2 regions of the Synechococcus sp. MIT S9507 genome follow, and region 2 is predicted to be linked to the other one. Evidence: predicted binding sites of a transcription regulator. Region 2 holds the regulator's gene; the other holds the start of a gene.
What was found. The regulator NtcA, encoded in region 2, controls nitrogen genes in cyanobacteria. The targets are predictions, from matches to a motif close to GTANCNNNNGNTAC.
Positions count from the first base shown of each region.

Region 1: SIB83_RS07455 (anthranilate phosphoribosyltransferase family protein) is a predicted target of NtcA. The motif match lies at 6,108-6,121, and genes of this name have one in related genera.

Region 1 covers NZ_CP138970.1:1,418,040-1,426,369, forward strand. The annotation lists gene SIB83_RS07435 (RpoD/SigA family RNA polymerase sigma factor) at 1-869, opposite strand, end outside; gene ppk1 (polyphosphate kinase 1) at 1,048-3,183, opposite strand; gene SIB83_RS07445 (MFS transporter) at 3,261-4,559, opposite strand; gene SIB83_RS07450 (N-acetyltransferase family protein) at 4,558-5,025, shown strand; gene SIB83_RS07455 (anthranilate phosphoribosyltransferase family protein) at 4,986-6,056, opposite strand; gene cynS (cyanase) at 6,473-6,925, shown strand; gene SIB83_RS07465 (HEAT repeat domain-containing protein) at 6,999-7,730, opposite strand; gene SIB83_RS07470 (formate/nitrite transporter family protein) at 7,740-8,330, opposite strand, start outside.
Region 2 covers NZ_CP138970.1:1,026,860-1,035,189, reverse strand. The annotation lists gene SIB83_RS05615 (alpha-mannosidase) at 1-2,505, shown strand, start outside; gene psbN (photosystem II protein N) at 2,493-2,633, opposite strand; gene psbH (photosystem II reaction center phosphoprotein PsbH) at 2,720-2,875, shown strand; gene SIB83_RS05600 (TatA/E family twin arginine-targeting protein translocase) at 2,942-3,181, shown strand; gene pth (aminoacyl-tRNA hydrolase) at 3,188-3,817, shown strand; gene SIB83_RS05590 (DUF3146 family protein) at 3,817-4,074, shown strand; gene SIB83_RS05585 (resolvase) at 4,052-4,489, opposite strand; gene SIB83_RS05580 (DUF3084 domain-containing protein) at 4,486-5,697, opposite strand; gene ntcA (global nitrogen regulator NtcA) at 5,756-6,490, opposite strand; gene rph (ribonuclease PH) at 6,566-7,291, opposite strand; gene SIB83_RS05565 (cob(I)yrinic acid a,c-diamide adenosyltransferase) at 7,436-8,044, shown strand; gene dcd (dCTP deaminase) at 8,044-8,330, shown strand, end outside.

The sequences.
Region 1 (8,330 bases), 390 kb from region 2:
AGAATTTTTTGCTCACGTTCATTCAGCTGAGAGAGCCATCCGCTCAGGTGCTCCTTCTGAATGCTGCGATCCATTCCCTCCATTGGCTCAGCGCCATTGGGGTCTGGGATCAGTTCACCGAGCGTGCTGCGATCTTCTTCACCACGGGCGTGGGCATCCAGAGATGCGCATGGAGCGCTCTGGGCGATCAGGTCTTCGAGATCGCGTGGTTCGATGCCCATCGCACTGGCCAGTTCCAGTCGATTCGGCTGACGACCGAAGCGGTGGGACAGTTCACGCGTGATGCGGCGCATCTTGGAGAGCTTTTCGCTGATGTGAATCGGCAGGCGAATGGTCCGCGCGCTGTTGTCAATCGCGCGAGTCATCCCCTGGCGAATCCACCAGTAGGCATAAGTCGAAAACTTGTAGCCCATCGCCGGATCGAACTTGTCAACGGCCCGCTCCAGGCCGATGGCTCCTTCCTGCACGAGATCGAGCAATTCAAGGCCCTGGTTCTGATATTTCTTGGCAACACTCACAACCAGGCGAAGATTGGCTGCCATCATGCGATCCCGGGCCCGTTTGCCCATGCGGATGCGGTGGCGTTGCCTGGGAGTGCGTTCCTCTTCAGCAGTCTCAAGCAACTCCTTCATGGCTTGCACGTGGTGTGCGAGCTCGATTTCTTCGGCCGCAGTAAGCAATGGAACACGTCCGATGCTGCTCAGGTAGTAACCGATTGAATCGGTCGTCAGGCGACTGTTTTGACGTGTTGAGCGACTTGAAGTTGAGCGTGAACGTGCACTGCTGTCACGACGACCTGTGGTCGGCAAGACAGGCTCTGATGAAGCAACTTTTTGAGTTACTTCTTCAGATTCCAGAGGGATCCCCATCACCCTGGCCTCCTGAAAATTAGATTTGAGAAAAATTTAGCACCTGAGCCAAAGAGTGAGCTATCTAAATCGAAAGTTTTTACGAATCAATGATGCAGTGTTAAGTCTCGTGGATCGAATGTGAAATAAAGACAAAAAGCACAATTTGACTGTATCGATGAACACGGGTCCAAGCGGTTCAGTTTTTCGTTGACAGTCCTTTTCTCCAGGTTTGAATCAGGTTCAGCTGAGAATTACGTTCCTCTCCTTCTGGATGGCGCTGAATGAAGGATCCATCGGATTGCATATCGAATAATCCACGGTTGTCATCGAGATAGATCTGCATCAACCGTTCCAGTTGCTCCCGAAGTGCAGGTTCTTCAACTGGTGTCACAGCTTCCACGCGCCTGTCCAGATTTCTGGGCATCCAATCAGCGCTGCCGATGTAAACCTCGGGTTTGTCGTGATTGGCGAACCAGAACAGGCGTGAGTGTTCGAGAAAGCGTCCGATGATGCTCACCACGCTGATGTTGTCGCTCACGCCTTCACGCCCCGGGTACAGACAGCACATGCCCCGGACGACCAGTTCGATTTGCACGCCTGCCTGTGAGGCTTCGTACAGCAGCGTGATGATGCCTGGATCCACCAGTGAGTTCATCTTGGCCCGGATATGGCCGCCACGTCCGTTCTGCGCATGCTCGATCTCACGGCGAATCAGGTGTTCCATGCCTTTACGAAGTGAAACGGGCGCCACCAGCAGCTTTCGGAATTCCTGCTGTTTGGAGAATCCTGTGAGGTAATTGAACAATTCAACGAGATCCTGGCCGAGTTCCGGTCGTGCCGAAAGCAGGCCAAGATCGGTGTAGAGACGTGATGTCTTCGAGTTGTAGTTACCAGTGCCGATATGGACATAACTGCGCAGACGTTCCTTTTCCTTGCGCACCACCAGCACGATCTTGGTGTGGGTTTTCAGGCCCAGAACCCCATAGACGACATGCACTCCTGAGCTCTCAAGGTGTTTGGCCCACTGGATGTTGTTGTCTTCATCGAAGCGTGCCTTGAGTTCCACCAGCGCCATCACCTGCTTGCCGTTTTCCGCTGCACGGATCAACGCGGCGATGATTGGTGAATCCTTGGAGGTGCGATAAAGAGTCATCTTGATCCCCATCACCAGCGGGTCATCGGCGGCCTGGTTGATGAATTCCTCCACAGACGTTGAGAAGAGGTCATAGGGGTGATGCAGAAGCACATCGCGGCGTCGGACCACCGAGAAAATGCTTTCGAATTCCTCTTCTTTGATGGAGCCGTCTTCGAGCATGTTGCGCTGGGCCCGACGCAGAACCGGAGGTGTCTGACCTGAGTGGGACTCGTTCTTGAGTCGGGGCAATGGAATTCCCATCAGCCCGAACAGATCGTCGAGGCCCAGAGGTCCATCAACTCTGTAGAGATCCGCTTCCTCAACGGACATGCCATCCATCAGCATCTCGATGACGTCCTGCGGCATTCCATCAGCAACCTCGAGTCGCACCACTTCGCCACCCATGCGTCGCTTGCGCAGCCCTTGCTCAATGGCGATCATCAGATCATCAGCTTCGAGGTCGCGCAGTTCCAGATCCGCATCCCTGGTGACGCGGAAGAAATAGTGCCCCTCGATGCTCATGCCTGGGAAGAGAAGGCCGAGGTTGAAGGCCACCACCTGCTCGAGAGGAACGGCCGTGTGCACAGTCTCTGATTCCTCGTCTGCGAGATCGACCGGGATGGCGACGAATCGGGGCAGGATTGTCTGAGGTACCTTCACCCGGGCGAGCAGACGCTGTCCGGTGTCCGGGTCATCAATAAGAGCTGCGACATTCAGGCTGAGGTTGCTCACGAAAGGGAAGGGGTGAGCGGGATCCACTGCCAGAGGTGTCAGCACTGGAAAGATTGCTGTTTGGAAGTAGTTGTCTACCCAGAGTCGTTGGCGTTCGTTGAGCTGTTTGTAGTCGAGTAGATGGGCGCCATGGTGAAGCAGTTCACGCCTGAGTTGACTGCGGTAATGCTCCTGCTGGCGTTCCAGAAGAGGTGTGAGGTGGTTTCGTATGGCCTGTAGCTGTTCCAGCGGCGTGCGGCCATCCTCGCTGCGCTTCTCAATGCCCGCTTCCACCTGAGCCTTGAGGGAGGCCACCCTCACCATGAAAAATTCATCGAGGTTGTTGCTGAAAATGGCGCTGAATTTCGCCTGCTCCAAAAGAGGGGTGCGCTCATCCAGGGCCTGAATCAGCACGCGTTCGTTGAAGGCGATCCAACTGAGTTCCCGGTTGATGTAGTGATCAGGATCCAGGGAACGCTCTGCCATCACAGAAGAGAGGTGGGTGCGAAAGCTGTTGGCCGCAAGGTAGCAATCACCTTGCAACTGCAGGACGCTCCGGATTTTCAGATCAGCTTTGCCTGAGGTCCACCACGAAGACTGCCAGCAACAAGCAAGGCAACTCCGAGCAACATCACACTGCCGAACCAGAAGGGACTGGTGACCCCAACGCGGTCGTAACTGAAGCCAGCGGCGGAGGCGCCCAGAAATGTTCCAAGGCTTTGCAGACCTTGTAGACCGCCCAGGGCTGATCCCTGGCCATCGCTGCCGAGTCGACGTGAGACCAGGGCTCGCAAGCAGGGGCTCACAAGTCCGGTGCCCAGTGCGAGCAACGACACTGCGGTGTAAACCACTGGAACTGAGTTGTTAGGAGTTGCTAAGGGCACCAACAGGCATCCGGACGTCAGAAGTCCAAGACCGACAAGGGTCAGGCGGAGCTCTCCGAAGCGTTTCACCAGTGGGCCTATCAATCCTCCCTGAACCACCATTGCGATGACTCCGACCAGGGCGAATGCGGCTCCTGCCATGCCCTCAGTCCAGTTGAAACTCTTGCGCAGATACAGCACCAGAACCGTTGTGAAACCGTTGAAGGCCATAAAGAAGCCAAAGAAAGCGATCGAGAGGCGACGCACCTCTGGCTTGGCAAAGACACGTGCAAGCAGGGTGATTGGGTTGAGCTCGCGTCTGCGGGGCAGTTGTTTGCGGGCCTGCATCGGATGGGTTTCGGGAAGGAGTCCCAGCACAACGATCAAGTTCGTGACTGCAAAGGCTGTTGCAGCCCAGGCGGGAAGGATGCGGTTGATATCTCCAAGCACTCCACCAAGACCAGGACCCAGGACAAACCCGAGACCGAAAGCCACGCCAATGAGGCCGAAGGCTTTGGCACGGTTTTCCGGTGTGGTGATGTCTGCCAAGACAGCCGTGGCTGTGGCGGCTGTGCCCCCGCTGGCTCCATCAATGATTCGCGCCAGAAACAACATCGCGAGAGGCAGGCCTGCAGCAGCGGCCCCTGGTAAGAATTCCTGCCAGGGCAGGGTCAGGGTGGTGGCGAACAGGCCCATGCCGATGACCGAGCCAAACACGCAGAGACTGATGACCGGTTTACGCCCGAAGCGGTCACTGAGGGCGCCGATCAAGGGAGCAACGGCGAACTGTGAGATTGCGTAGGTGCCTGAGAGAAGTCCCACCGTGCTGCCATCGCTGCTGAAGTCTTCGAGCAGAAAAGGCAGTAATGGCAGAAAAATGCTTTCGCTGAGTCGGTCATTGAGCAGCGTCAGAAAGGCGCTGAGCAGGGTTGGAATGCGTGGTCGCTGCAAGGCAGCCGCTGGGCAGGTGAGACTCACATTCCCATAGGCATCGGCCATGGCCCTGCGTTTGATCCTTCCAGCGGACGAGATCCTTCTCAGGGAGATCTATGCCGATGCCATCGAGAGTCAGGCCCCACAGCTGTATTCGGATCAGCAGGTGAAGTCGTGGGCAGCACTCGCCTGGTTGCCGGGTGTGCTGGATCAAACCCTGAAGCAGGGCTCGGGCTGGATCAGTGGTGAGGATGCCGCTTTTGCGATGCGTTATCCGATGGATCGACTTGCCCTTCTCTATTGCCGGGGCCGTGCTGCACGTCAGGGCCATGGCAAAGCGCTCCTCGAGAGACTTGAAGCTGATGCGATCGTTGACGGCGTCAGATCTCTGCGCACCGAAGCCAGTCAGTTCAGTCGTCCGTTGTTTGAGCGCTATGGCTGGAGCCTCGTTGCTCCGGAAACGATCACGATTGCTGGAGTGCCCTTTGAGCGCTACCGGATGCACAAAGCACTGGGCAAGCTGCGCAGCTGATCAAGCTGATCCAGTGCTCGACCTTGCTCGAGCGCGGTGGTGGCCATCGCAATGCCCGAATCGAGATTGTCGCTCAGGCCAGCGTTCCAGAGATAGGCACCTGCGTTCCAGCGCAGGGCTTCGCTCAGGGGACCACGGTTTCTGAGCGCTTCGATGGCTTGTCTCTTCCAGGTGCTTTCCGACGACCATTCCAGGTCTGCGTTGTGGCATCCATGATCGCGGGGGTGAAGGATCAGACGTTCAGCCCGTCCATCGCGGACTCGGGCTGTGATGCAGGCCCGACCGATGGGAAGATCTGTTCCTCCTTCCAGGCCTTTCACAGTGAGCAGGTCGGTTTCGCCGGCGAGCCTGAGTGCTTCCCAGGCCCGGCTCTCGGTTGGTGGGTGCACAAACCCACTCACAAGAAGGTGATCTCCCTGGTGGGCTGTCCACAGAAGCTCGAGGCTGGCCACAGGAGGCCGTTTACCCAGCTGCTCGCGGTAATCAATCAGCGTTTCGGCGATGGCGAAATGATCCGGTTGATGGATGAGTGCGAAGCCATGTGTGTTGAACCCTTCCTGAACAGCGCTCAGGGGCAGTCCACCCAGATTCAGATCCAGAAGGCGGAACAGATCGAGGGCTGTGATGCCGTATTTGATCGGCATGCGGTCACCCCCCTGCAGGACGACCGGTTGACCGCAAGCCACCAGTGCCAGGCTGGTGAGTGGGTAAATGGGCGCCGTTCTGGTCCGACCGTCAAATGGCATGCCGAAGCAGAGCGGTCTTCTCTGAGCCGGAGGACTGTGAACAACGGGCCCCAACGATCGATAGGTGTCGAGCATGCCGGTGAGCTCCTGGGGCTCCGGCCGGCGAATGCGATGAGCAATCAGGAAAGCACCAATCTGTGCTGGCGTGGCCTCCTCCCTGAGCATGAGTGCCAAAGCATCTGCGGCTTCCTCTCGGCTCAAGCCTTTGCTGGTGTGTTCGCCGCTCCCGATTTTGCGGAGATGCTGTTTGAAGCGTTCGCGGCCGTTGCAGACAGTGCTTGTCAAGGGCCATACCAACGCTTCATGCAGTGTTCTGCAGAGAGGTCACTTTTAGGGGTAGCGATTGCTACCGATCGCTTCACGCGAGCATCGAAAGCCCTTCGAAGCGTCCATGTTTAGGGTGGCTGGGGTTATGGCGACCATCGGCGTAATAGAGCCGCTCTAGCACCATACTTGTTTTGACGTCTGAGTTGTGGTTTTGGCGATTCAGCAGTGTGGCGAGTGTGCGAAAAAAAGTGTTCATCAATCACACGTTCAGTGGATCCAATACAGCAGTTCTGGATCCATCGAGATGTAGTTAATGCATCCAAAATGGGTTTCTGTTTTGGTTGTCTTTGTAGCTGTTTCCTGGTGCAAGACGCGACAGTGTCGTCTGGATTTCAGTATTTTTTATGACTGTTTCGTCTGTGTCCACGCCATCACTGGCGGCCCCATCGCCGAGCACATTGACCGCTTCGTTGATGGCTGCCAAAAAAGCGAAAGGGATGAGTTTCGCGGATCTTGAGGCAGCTCTTGGGCTCGATGAGGTCTGGATTGCTTCTCTGTTCTATGGACAGGCCACAGCCTCTGCTGATGAGGCGGAGAAGCTGGCGTCCCTGTTGTCGTTGGACCCTGCAATCACAGCTGCGATTCAGGAGTTTCCGACCAAAGGCAGTCTGGAGCCCGTGATCCCAACCGATCCCCTGATCTATCGCTTTTACGAGATCATGCAGGTGTATGGCATGCCGCTGAAGGATGTGATTCAGGAAAAGTTTGGAGATGGAATTATGAGTGCTATCGATTTCACCCTGGATGTGGACAAAATTGAAGATCCGAAGGGTGAACGTGTACAGATTACGATGTGCGGAAAGTTCCTTCCATACAAAAAGTGGTGATTCCACTTTCTGGTTTTTATCGAAGAAGTGTCATCAACCTTTCAAGCCCGACATCAGTCGGGCTTTTGTTTGTTCAGCTTCGAAATTGCTGTTGCAGCTGTTGGCAGGCCAATTGTTTGCGTGATTCACTACTGAGGGTTTGACTGAGCTCTTTCAGGCAACGTTGACTGATCGGAGTTGCGATGCAGCCCAGGGCCCGGAACGCAGCGGCAGCGACATGGTCGGATCCGGTTTTGCACAGATTCGATAGGCGTTCACTGATCGCTGCCCCATCCCTGCGTTGCAACACCCGAATCGCGGCGATCACCACTGGATCCCTGAAATCGTTGAGGGGTTCATTACACAACACGAGTAATTCCTCGTCGCTCAGGCTGTGGGCGCGGAAGCCAACTAACTGCAAGCCCGCCAAGCGATGATGTTGTCCGGGGTGATGCAAACACTCCTTCACCACATGTTCTGGAACATCTGCACCCCAGCAAGACAATGCCTCAAGGATGCAGAGGTTGACTTCAGCGAATTCGGAGCTGTTTTTCAGTTGATCAAGCAGCCAGTCCCTCGCTCCTTGCTGGTGGCACAGTCCGGCGGCCAGAACAAGATCAGGGAATGCTCCATGCTGCTTAATCAATCGTTCAATGATTGGCCAGCCTTGTTCAGCCAGCATTCCAAGTTTTTCGCAGAGTGCACGGCGAAGCTCAACTGAAAAGCTGGGAGAGTAAACCTCCCCCAGCCACTCGGGCTCCAATGGAGCACGTCGTGATTTTGAAAGCCGTTCCCAGAGAACGGCTTCATTCTCGGGTAAAGACACAGATGTCAATCAACGGGCGCCAAGCTCAGCGGCCAGTTCACGTTCCAGTTTGTCATCATGTTCACTTGGCAGCACGTTTTCGATGTTGGTGCGGTAGGTGCTGTAAAAGAGCATGCCGATGAACACCATGCCGCCAATGATGTTGCCAATGGTGACGGGCAGGAAGTTCCAGAAAATGCATTTCCAGAAGGGAACTCCAGATCCGAGGATTGGCCCGGCGGTGTGCAGAAACTGGTTGACCACAATGTGCTCCATCCCCATTGATTGGAACGCTGTAATGGGTAGCCAGCAAGCCAGAATCTTTCCAGGCACACTTTTACTGACCAGGGCCATGGTCACACCGAGGCACACCAGCCAGTTTGCGATCAAACCTCGAATAATGGCCAGGAAGAATCCCATTGACTGAAGATTCTCATATTTGACAACAACGTTGGTTTTATTCAACGCGATGATTTTTGCTGCCACCTGTTGCCACATTCCTCCACCTTCAGCAGCTGATGCAGGATCGACAGTTCCTCCGCTGGTCAGGCTGATTGCCATCAGAACTGCCACAACTGCAGTTCCGATCCAGTTGCCGAGCCACACCCAACCCCAGTTTCG
Region 2 (8,330 bases):
CCAGCTGTGGATCCCCAGGGGTGTCTCCTTCCCCAGGCCCTCGAACTCACAGGCCTAAAGCCAGAGTCTCTGCCGGAGCCATGGCTTGACTGCGATCCGCTTTCCCCTCAGGCGACCGCTCTGGTTCACCAGCACCTCAAGGGGAGGGATTGTGCCGCTGGAGGACTGCACTGGGTGGGTCATGCTCATCTGGATCTGGCCTGGTTGTGGCCTGTGGCTGACACATGGCAGGCTGCGGAACGCACCTTCGATTCAGCTTTGCGCCTGATGGAGCTCTTCCCGGAGCTGCATTTCGCCCACTCCACCCCTGCCCTCTATGAGTGGATTGAGCGCCACCGCCCCGCGCTGTTCGCCCGTATTCAGCAGGCCAGTCGACTCGGGCGCTGGGAGCCCATCAATGGCCCCTGGGTGGAAACCGACTGTGTGCTTGTCAGCACGGCTTCGCTGTGGCGGCAATTCGCACTGGGTCAGGAGACCAGCCAGAGGCAGTTTCCAGAGTGGCGACATGACCTGGCCTGGCTGCCGGATAGTTTCGGATTTGCGTGCGGGCTTCCAGCCGTCGCACAGGCCACGGGAGTTCGCTGGTTCTGCACGCACAAACTGGCCTGGAATGCCACCAACGTCTTCCCTCACCGTCTGTTCCGCTGGCGAGGACGCGGCTGCGAGGAGGTGCTGGCGTTGATGTTGCCTGCGATCGGTACGGACTCCGATCCTCTGTCCATGCAGCTGGAACAGCAGCGCTTCCTTGCCGATACAGGGGTCGATCAAGCCTTGTGGTTGCCGGGGGTTGGTGATCACGGCGGCGGTCCGACCAGGGAAATGCTGGAAGAAATGCAGCTCTGGCAAAACCATCCACAGACTGCTCCACGCAGATCAGGGACAGTCCGTGAGTATCTGAAGCAGCTGGAGCCGCTCAGACCCTCCTTACCCGTCTGGAGGGATGAGCTCTATCTGGAACTGCATCGAGGCTGTGCGACTTCACGCCCGGATCAGAAACGACACAACCGCGTTCTGGAGAGGTTGCTGCGGGAACAGGATCTGCTGGAGGCCCTGGGAGCTGAACCCTCACAGCATGGAGGCTGGCGGGTGCTTCTGTTTCAGCAGTTTCACGACATTCTCCCTGGAACATCGATTCCTGAAGTGTTTGATCAGGCGGAGTCACAGTGGCGAGCCGCCCGCAGGCGGGCGGCAGCGGTGCGCACGACTGGTCTCCAGCAGTTGCTCAGCCGTGGGTCAAGCAATGACCCACGGCCTGAAGAGGGGAGGCAGCACTGGGCATGGTGTGGTCTTCAGCCCCTGCAGCGCTGGTCTCCCCTGGTGCGTCTGCCCCGCGGACGGTGGTCTTGTGAAGGCCAGGCCCTTCCGTCGCAGGCGGCACCGGGCGGCGATCTCTGGGTGCAGCTGCCCGAGGCCCAGGGAGTCATGGCATTGCCTCTGAAGTGCTGTTCTGATGAGGCAGCGTCTGCGACGGCTGAGTCTGCAGTGCGGAATCCGGTGCGGGTGAAGGTCATCGCCGAGCGGCGCTGGCGTCTCTGCAACGGTCTTCTGGCTATCGAGCTGGACCACAGAGGACTGGCTCGACTGCAGGATCAGCAAGGCGTGGATCAGCTCTCGTCGCCACTGCAGCTTTGTCGCTACCGCGATCGAGGTGAGTTCTGGGATGCGTGGGACGTTGCGGGGGATTACCAGCAGCATCAACTGCCGATTGATGCCGACTGGCAACCGGAGCTTGTGGAGCAGGGCCCGCTCGTGGCAAGGGTCGTGCTGCGTTGCTTGATCGGGAGCAGCGCGATGCGCATGCACGTGATCCTGCGAGCCGACAGTCCAGCTGTTGAACTGCAACTGACCATCGACTGGTGTCAGACCCATGAACTGCTTCGCATGGTCTGCCCTCTCGCAAGGCCAGCGGTGCGCTGGGCCGCGGACACCAGCGGCGGTGTGATCGAGCGACCTGCTGTGGCTTCGACGCCCGGTGAAAAGGCCCGTTGGGAGGTGCCAGTGATCTCCTGGCTTGCCAGTGAAAATGCAGCTCCAGGTGGAGGTCTGGGGGTACTGCTTGATGGCCCTCAGGGCGTTGATGCCGGGGCACAGCATCTCGGAATCTCCTTGCTTCGCGGGCCTACCTGGCCTGATCCATCGGCAGATCAGCGTCGACATCGTCACCGCCTCGCTCTGATGCCTGTCTTGAAAGGTTGGTACCTGGATGGTCTTGCCCAGGCGGCAATTCATTTCCGGGAACCTGGTTGGCTTGGACCCGTTGATCTACAGGCTCGCTGGCGCGGATTTCCTGCTCTTCCAGGATCACTGGTGCCGGTTTCGATTCGAGAGGACACGGCCGACCCTGACGTCATAGGTGCGGTTCTGATCCAGCTGCTGAACCCCGGAGGCGCAAGAGTCAGCTGGACACCAGCGGATGAGGGCTGGAGAATCCGGGATGGTCGGCAATCCATCGTGATTCCTCCAGGAGCGCTGCAGGAGATTCGATTGATTCCTCAGTCGTCGTGATCGTCAAACGGATCATCCAACCGCTTCGACGGTGGTCCAAACGATATGTACACACCAAAACCGGTGAGTCCAAGCAGAGCGGTCAACATCGCGATCGACACCGACAGCGCCGGGGAGGAGCTTTCCATCACATCTCTCGACAGGATCGACCCTCTTCAGGGTCGGGACCACTACAGTATCGGGGCTGAACTTCACCCGAGACCTCAGGGCCGCTATGGCACAACGCACTCGTTTGGGCGATCTGCTCCGTCCTCTCAACTCCGAGTACGGCAAGGTTGTTCCCGGCTGGGGGACCACTCCTGTCATGGGCATCTTCATGGTGCTGTTTCTGGTTTTTCTGCTGGTGATTCTTCAGCTCTACAACCAGTAGCTGATCCTCGAGGGAATCAACGTGAACTGGAATGGTGGCGCCTGATCCCGTCCGCTGGTCACCTCCATGAACATCTTCGGCATCGGACTCCCTGAGATGGCCGTCATCGGAGCTGTTGCGCTCCTGGTGTTCGGTCCCAAACGTCTGCCTGAATTCGGGCGGACACTTGGAAAGACTCTCAAGGGTTTTCAGACTGCTTCCAAGGAATTCGAGCGAGAGATCAGCAAAGCGATGGCGGATCCTGAGGAACTTCCACCTACCTCTCCCCCGGATTCCGCGACAACGACCAAGGCTTCTGAGGACTGATCGGTGATCAATCGAGGAGGCCTCCGTCTGGTGGTCGGTCTGGGTAATCCCGGTGAAAAATATGCTTCAACCCGGCACAACGTCGGGTTCATGGCTTTGGAGCTGCTCACAACTCGAGAAGGTGGTCGTTTCAAGCCGATGTCCAAGCTTCAGGGAGATCTGGCTGATGTCGGGTACGGCAGCGATCGACTCAGACTGTTGATGCCACAGACCTATATGAATGACAGTGGTCGTTCAATTCGAGCAGCATTGGACTGGTTTGATCTGGAGATCGACCAGCTGATCGTGCTCGTTGACGACATGGATCTGCCTCTAGGACGGCTGCGCCTTCGAGCCAGTGGTGGTGCAGGAGGACATAACGGTCTGAAGAGCACCATCCAGCATCTGGGCACTCAGGATTTCGCCCGACTTCGAATTGGCATTGGTGCGCCAGGTCGCAATCCTGAGGAACGCCGTGCCCGTACGGTGTCTCATGTGCTTGGACAGTTCAACCGTTCTGAGGAACCTCTGCTTCAGAACGTGCTGCGCGAAGTGTTGTCGGGTCTCGATCACATTCAGCGACAAGGACTGGATCGGGCTGGAAATGCCATCAATGCGGTGAATCTGTCTCCTGCTGTTGATGGCGAACAGGCCTGATGGCACCTCTGCCTGTCACCACGGCGCATCTGCGGGTGCATCATCACAGCTTCCGAGACAAGTGTCTTCAGGGAGAGGTGCAGGCTGGCGGATTCATCTGGACATTTCATTGGTTGTTTGAACGGGGTGAGCTGAGCGTTGAGCCCTCTCTGGGCAGAGCATTGATTCAGGACGCACTGCTTCGCTTCCTTGTGAAATCCGATTACAGGCTGGAGGCCGGCGGCGACTACAGCTTCACTGTTCGTGCCCGTTTCTGAACGGGGCTGGTCCAGGCCAATCGATGATCCGGCCGAGATCGGATTCAAGAATCACCAGGGCCGCAACGGCATCCAGTTGGACGGGCGGTAACAGCAACCCTCTCGGTAACAATCGTCGCCATCCCTTCGGAGGCCAAAGTTGCCAGTAGCGCTTGCGTGCTTGAAGTGTGGTGCCACGCTCATCCACCAGCTTGATGGCTAGATCTGCAGGAAGCTGGTTCCTGAGGCTTTCGCTGGCAGTGCCGTTCCCCAGCACCAGGAGTTCTATGGGTGCCAGCTTGCTCCAGATCTCAAGGATGTCGTGTACTCCCTCAGTGGCAACAACTTTCCCCTCGATCACGCAGTTGCTGTCACTGTCGACCAGGACCAGGCCACATTTGCTGCGCCCGGGGTCAACCGACACGATCCTGCTCACTGGATGTCGTCCTGGAACGTTGATGCCGGGCGCAGCGGTTTGCTCGGACGCAGCTCGATGGCGATGGGATCGGCTGTTTCACTGCGACGCAAGGCCACAGCCTCGAGTTCAACACGGCCTCCGCGCCGCTCGGTCAGCTGCTGAGCAAGTCTGTTGACGGCGTTGGCGTCAAACTGAAGCCCCTGGCTGAGAGATCCCCGTCGGCGTACTTCCGCCAGCGTGGAAGCCAGCAGCAGGTTGACCCGGTTTCGCACCTCTTCCGGTTTGGTCTCCTGGCTGGCAAGAGCTGTCTTGGCAAGGGTTTCCCCTGCGACGGTGATGGCCACATTGGGCCGCACATCCGGAAAGGCGTAAACCACGCTCTCTCCTCGCAGCACATTCGCCGCTGAGCGCAGCAGCACCACCCAGGTGCCAGGTTTGCGGATGGCTTTTTCCAACCGTTCAATGTCCTGGCGCGGCACGAGGATGATCTGGCGATCCGGCGATTGTCCAGGCAGAACCTTCTGAAAGGCCTGAAGATTGGCTTCCCTCAGCACCTGGTCAATCACCTGCCGGGCTTGATCTGGACGATCCAGCTTGAGTGTGACAGTGGCAAGTGGCTGACCACTGCTGATGGCCACATCTCCCCGACGCAGCGCCAGCAGGTTCTCCTCAAGCAACTGAAGCTCCGCTTCACCGGAGCTGATCCGTTCGCGTACAGCGTTCAGTTCATCATCGGTTCGCTGGATTTCAGCATCGCGGTTGCGGACGTCCTGGCTGAGTCTCCGCCGTTCCGCCTCCAGTCGCCGAGTCTGTTCCTGCAGGGGTTGAAGTGTGCTGCGCAGCTTGCTGGCCCGTGCCTGGGCATCAGCCAGAATTTTTCTGGCTTTGATTTCATCGGCACGAGCTTCTTCGAGTTGCTCACGGGCCTTTCGCTGAGCTTTGCGGCTTCCCTTCAGATCAGAGCGGCTGCTGCGCAGACGAGCTTCGAGATCATTGAGTTCAAACAGACCAACGCGCAGCTGGCGGCTCACCAGAAGCATCAGCCCGAGCGAAAGGGCACTGATCAGGCTCCCCGTGAGCACAGTGATCACCACAGCGGTTTGACGTGGGCGAAGACCGAACAGGCTCAGTCGCGCTTTGCCGACCCTTGAGCCGAGTCGATCGCCAAGGGTGGAGAGCACCCCGCCGAGGATCAGCAGGGACAGCAGCAGAAGCCAGCCGGTCACGGTCGGTCAAACATGCGGCGGGCCGCCGGAATGCTGCCCATTTTCACCTGTCGAGGGGTTAACTGAAACGCTTGGCCAGTGCAATCGGATCAAGAACGGTGATCTTCTTGCGGTCAATTTCGACTAGGCCTGAATTGCGTAGATCCCCGAGCAGGCGTGTGATGGTCACGCGTGTGGATCCGATCGCTTCAGCGATGGCCTGATGAGACAGGCGCAGGTCAATGGTGATGCCCTGGGATCCAGGCATGCCGAAGTCCCTGCAGAGAACAAGCAGAAAACTCACCAGACGGGAGGACATGTCCCGGTGTGTGAGGGTCTCAATCATGGTTTCTGTCTGAAGAATTCTGCTGGAGAGACCCTGGAGCAATAGCAATCCCACGCTGGTGTCCGCTTCGATCGCCTGGCGCACGGAGCTGGCTGGTGCCGTCACCATTTCCACCCTGGTGAAGGCCACGGAGTGATAAAAGCGATCGGATCGATGTCCGGTGAGCAGTGAGAGAACACCGAACAGGCTGTTTTCTCTCAACAGGGCAACGGTGATCTCCTCACCCGACTCGTACACCCTCGATAGACGCACAGCGCCTCGTCGGATCAGATACACGCGCTCGGCAGGGTCACCGGGGAAAAAGATCGTTTTGTTCCGTTCCACCATTTCGGTGCTGGCACCCTCCAGATCACGGATCACTTCCAGCAGGGTGCGGCTGGCGGGGTTGGGGGCATTGATCAGGCTTGTCTCTGCGGATCGCCCAGGCTGGGGAGCGGTCCGACTGAAGCCGCGCATCACTTCGGCCATGACCAACGCATCAATGCGGGGAAGTTAAGGAGCGATGCGCGGTCACCCTGTAGCAACGAACACGGTTCTCCCGGCTCAGTCGCCATGCAGTGCATTCAGTTGTGCAGCCATGAGTTGCTGGAGCCCTGGTTCGGCTAGGTCCAGCAGGCTGTTGAGCTGCCTGCGACTGAATGGTGCGCCCTCGGCAGTCCCCTGCAGCTCCAGCAGATCACCGGCGTTGTTCATCACCACATTGAGATCCACATCGGCCCGACTGTCTTCGCTGTAGTCCAGATCAAGCAGAGGATTCCCCTCGACCAGGCCTACAGAGACTGCCGCCACCTGGTTGACGACCGGATTGGTGCTGATGCGGCCCTGCGCCAGCAGCCTTTCACAGGCCTTCTTCAGGGCGAGCCATGCACCGGTGATGGCCGCTGTTCTGGTCCCTGCATCTGCCTGAATCACATCGCAGTCGATCAGCAGAGTGTTCTCTCCCAATGCCTTCATGTCGATCGCGGCGCGAAGACTGCGACCGATCAGACGCTGGATCTCCTGGGTGCGTCCTGACAGTTTCATCAGTTCTCTGCGTTGACGATCTGGGGTGGATCCGGGCAGCAGGCGATATTCGGCGCTCAGCCACCCCAGTCCCTGATCCCTTCTCCAGCGTGGGACGCCGACTTCCTGGCAGACGCTGCAGAGCACGGTGGTGCGTCCAGTGCGCACGATCACTGAGCTCAGAGCGAAACCCATGGGATCCCAGTCAATCGAGAAAGCTCTGAGATCGGATGGCTGGCGACCATCGTTGCGCTGGGTGTCGCTCATGGGGAGACGGCTCGGAATCCTGAGCCTGCCAGTTGGAGTGGAGACACCATGGATGGTGTCAAAGGGATTGTGATTTGCGCTTTCGCCGCTAGATTCAAGTTCCGCTGGGTTGTTTTGATTCCAGCCACGACGGAAGCGACCCAGATGACCGCAAGCCTGAGCCCCAGCCATCGATCCCGTGGGCAGAGCGGTGCTGATCATCGGGATCTGAATCGTGCCGGCCTGCACCCACTGCCCTCACTCCAGCCTCAGCATCCGCTGCATCTGGTGGCCCCGGAAGGGCAGTTGCAGGTTCACACCGCCCCCTATCGAGGCAGTTTCGGCACAGTGCTCAGTCAGGCCATGCGTTCCGCAGGGCTTGGCAGTCGTGTCGCTGTGATGCAGTTCCTGAAAGGCGGCGTCGCCCAGGGCCCTGATGCCGCGATCACGCTCTGTGATCGCATGGTGTGGACAAGACCCGCCGTGATGGGATGTCTGTCGGATCCAGTCGGCTCATCTGACGCTGCGGCAGTGGATGCCGTGCAGGCGATCTGGCGGCTCTGCAGCCGCCACCTGGCCTGCGGAGATCTCGATCAGTTGGTGCTCGATGAACTCGGATTGGCCATTGCGCTCGGTTATCTCGTTGAGAAAGAGGTGCGCGACAGCCTGGAAGCACGCCCTGGTTCCATGGATGTGATCATCACAGGACCGTCAATCCCTGAATCTCTCATGGGTCTTGCGGATCAAGTGACCGAACTGCGAAGGGGGTTCTGATGCTCAAGAACGACCGATGGATCACTGAACAGGCTGCCTCGGGCATGCTCGAACCCTTTCAGAAAGGCTTGATCCGACATCTGGATCCTGAGCAGAAACTTTCACCTGTTCTCAGCTTCGGCTGCTCCTCGTACGGGTACGACCTGCGTTTGTCAGCTAAGGAATTCCTGATTTTCAAGCATGTTCCTGGAACAGTGATGAATCCCAAGCGGTTCAATCCTGCCAACCTTGAGCCCACTGAGCTTCACCATGACGAAGATGGTGACTATTTCATCCTTCCCGCCCA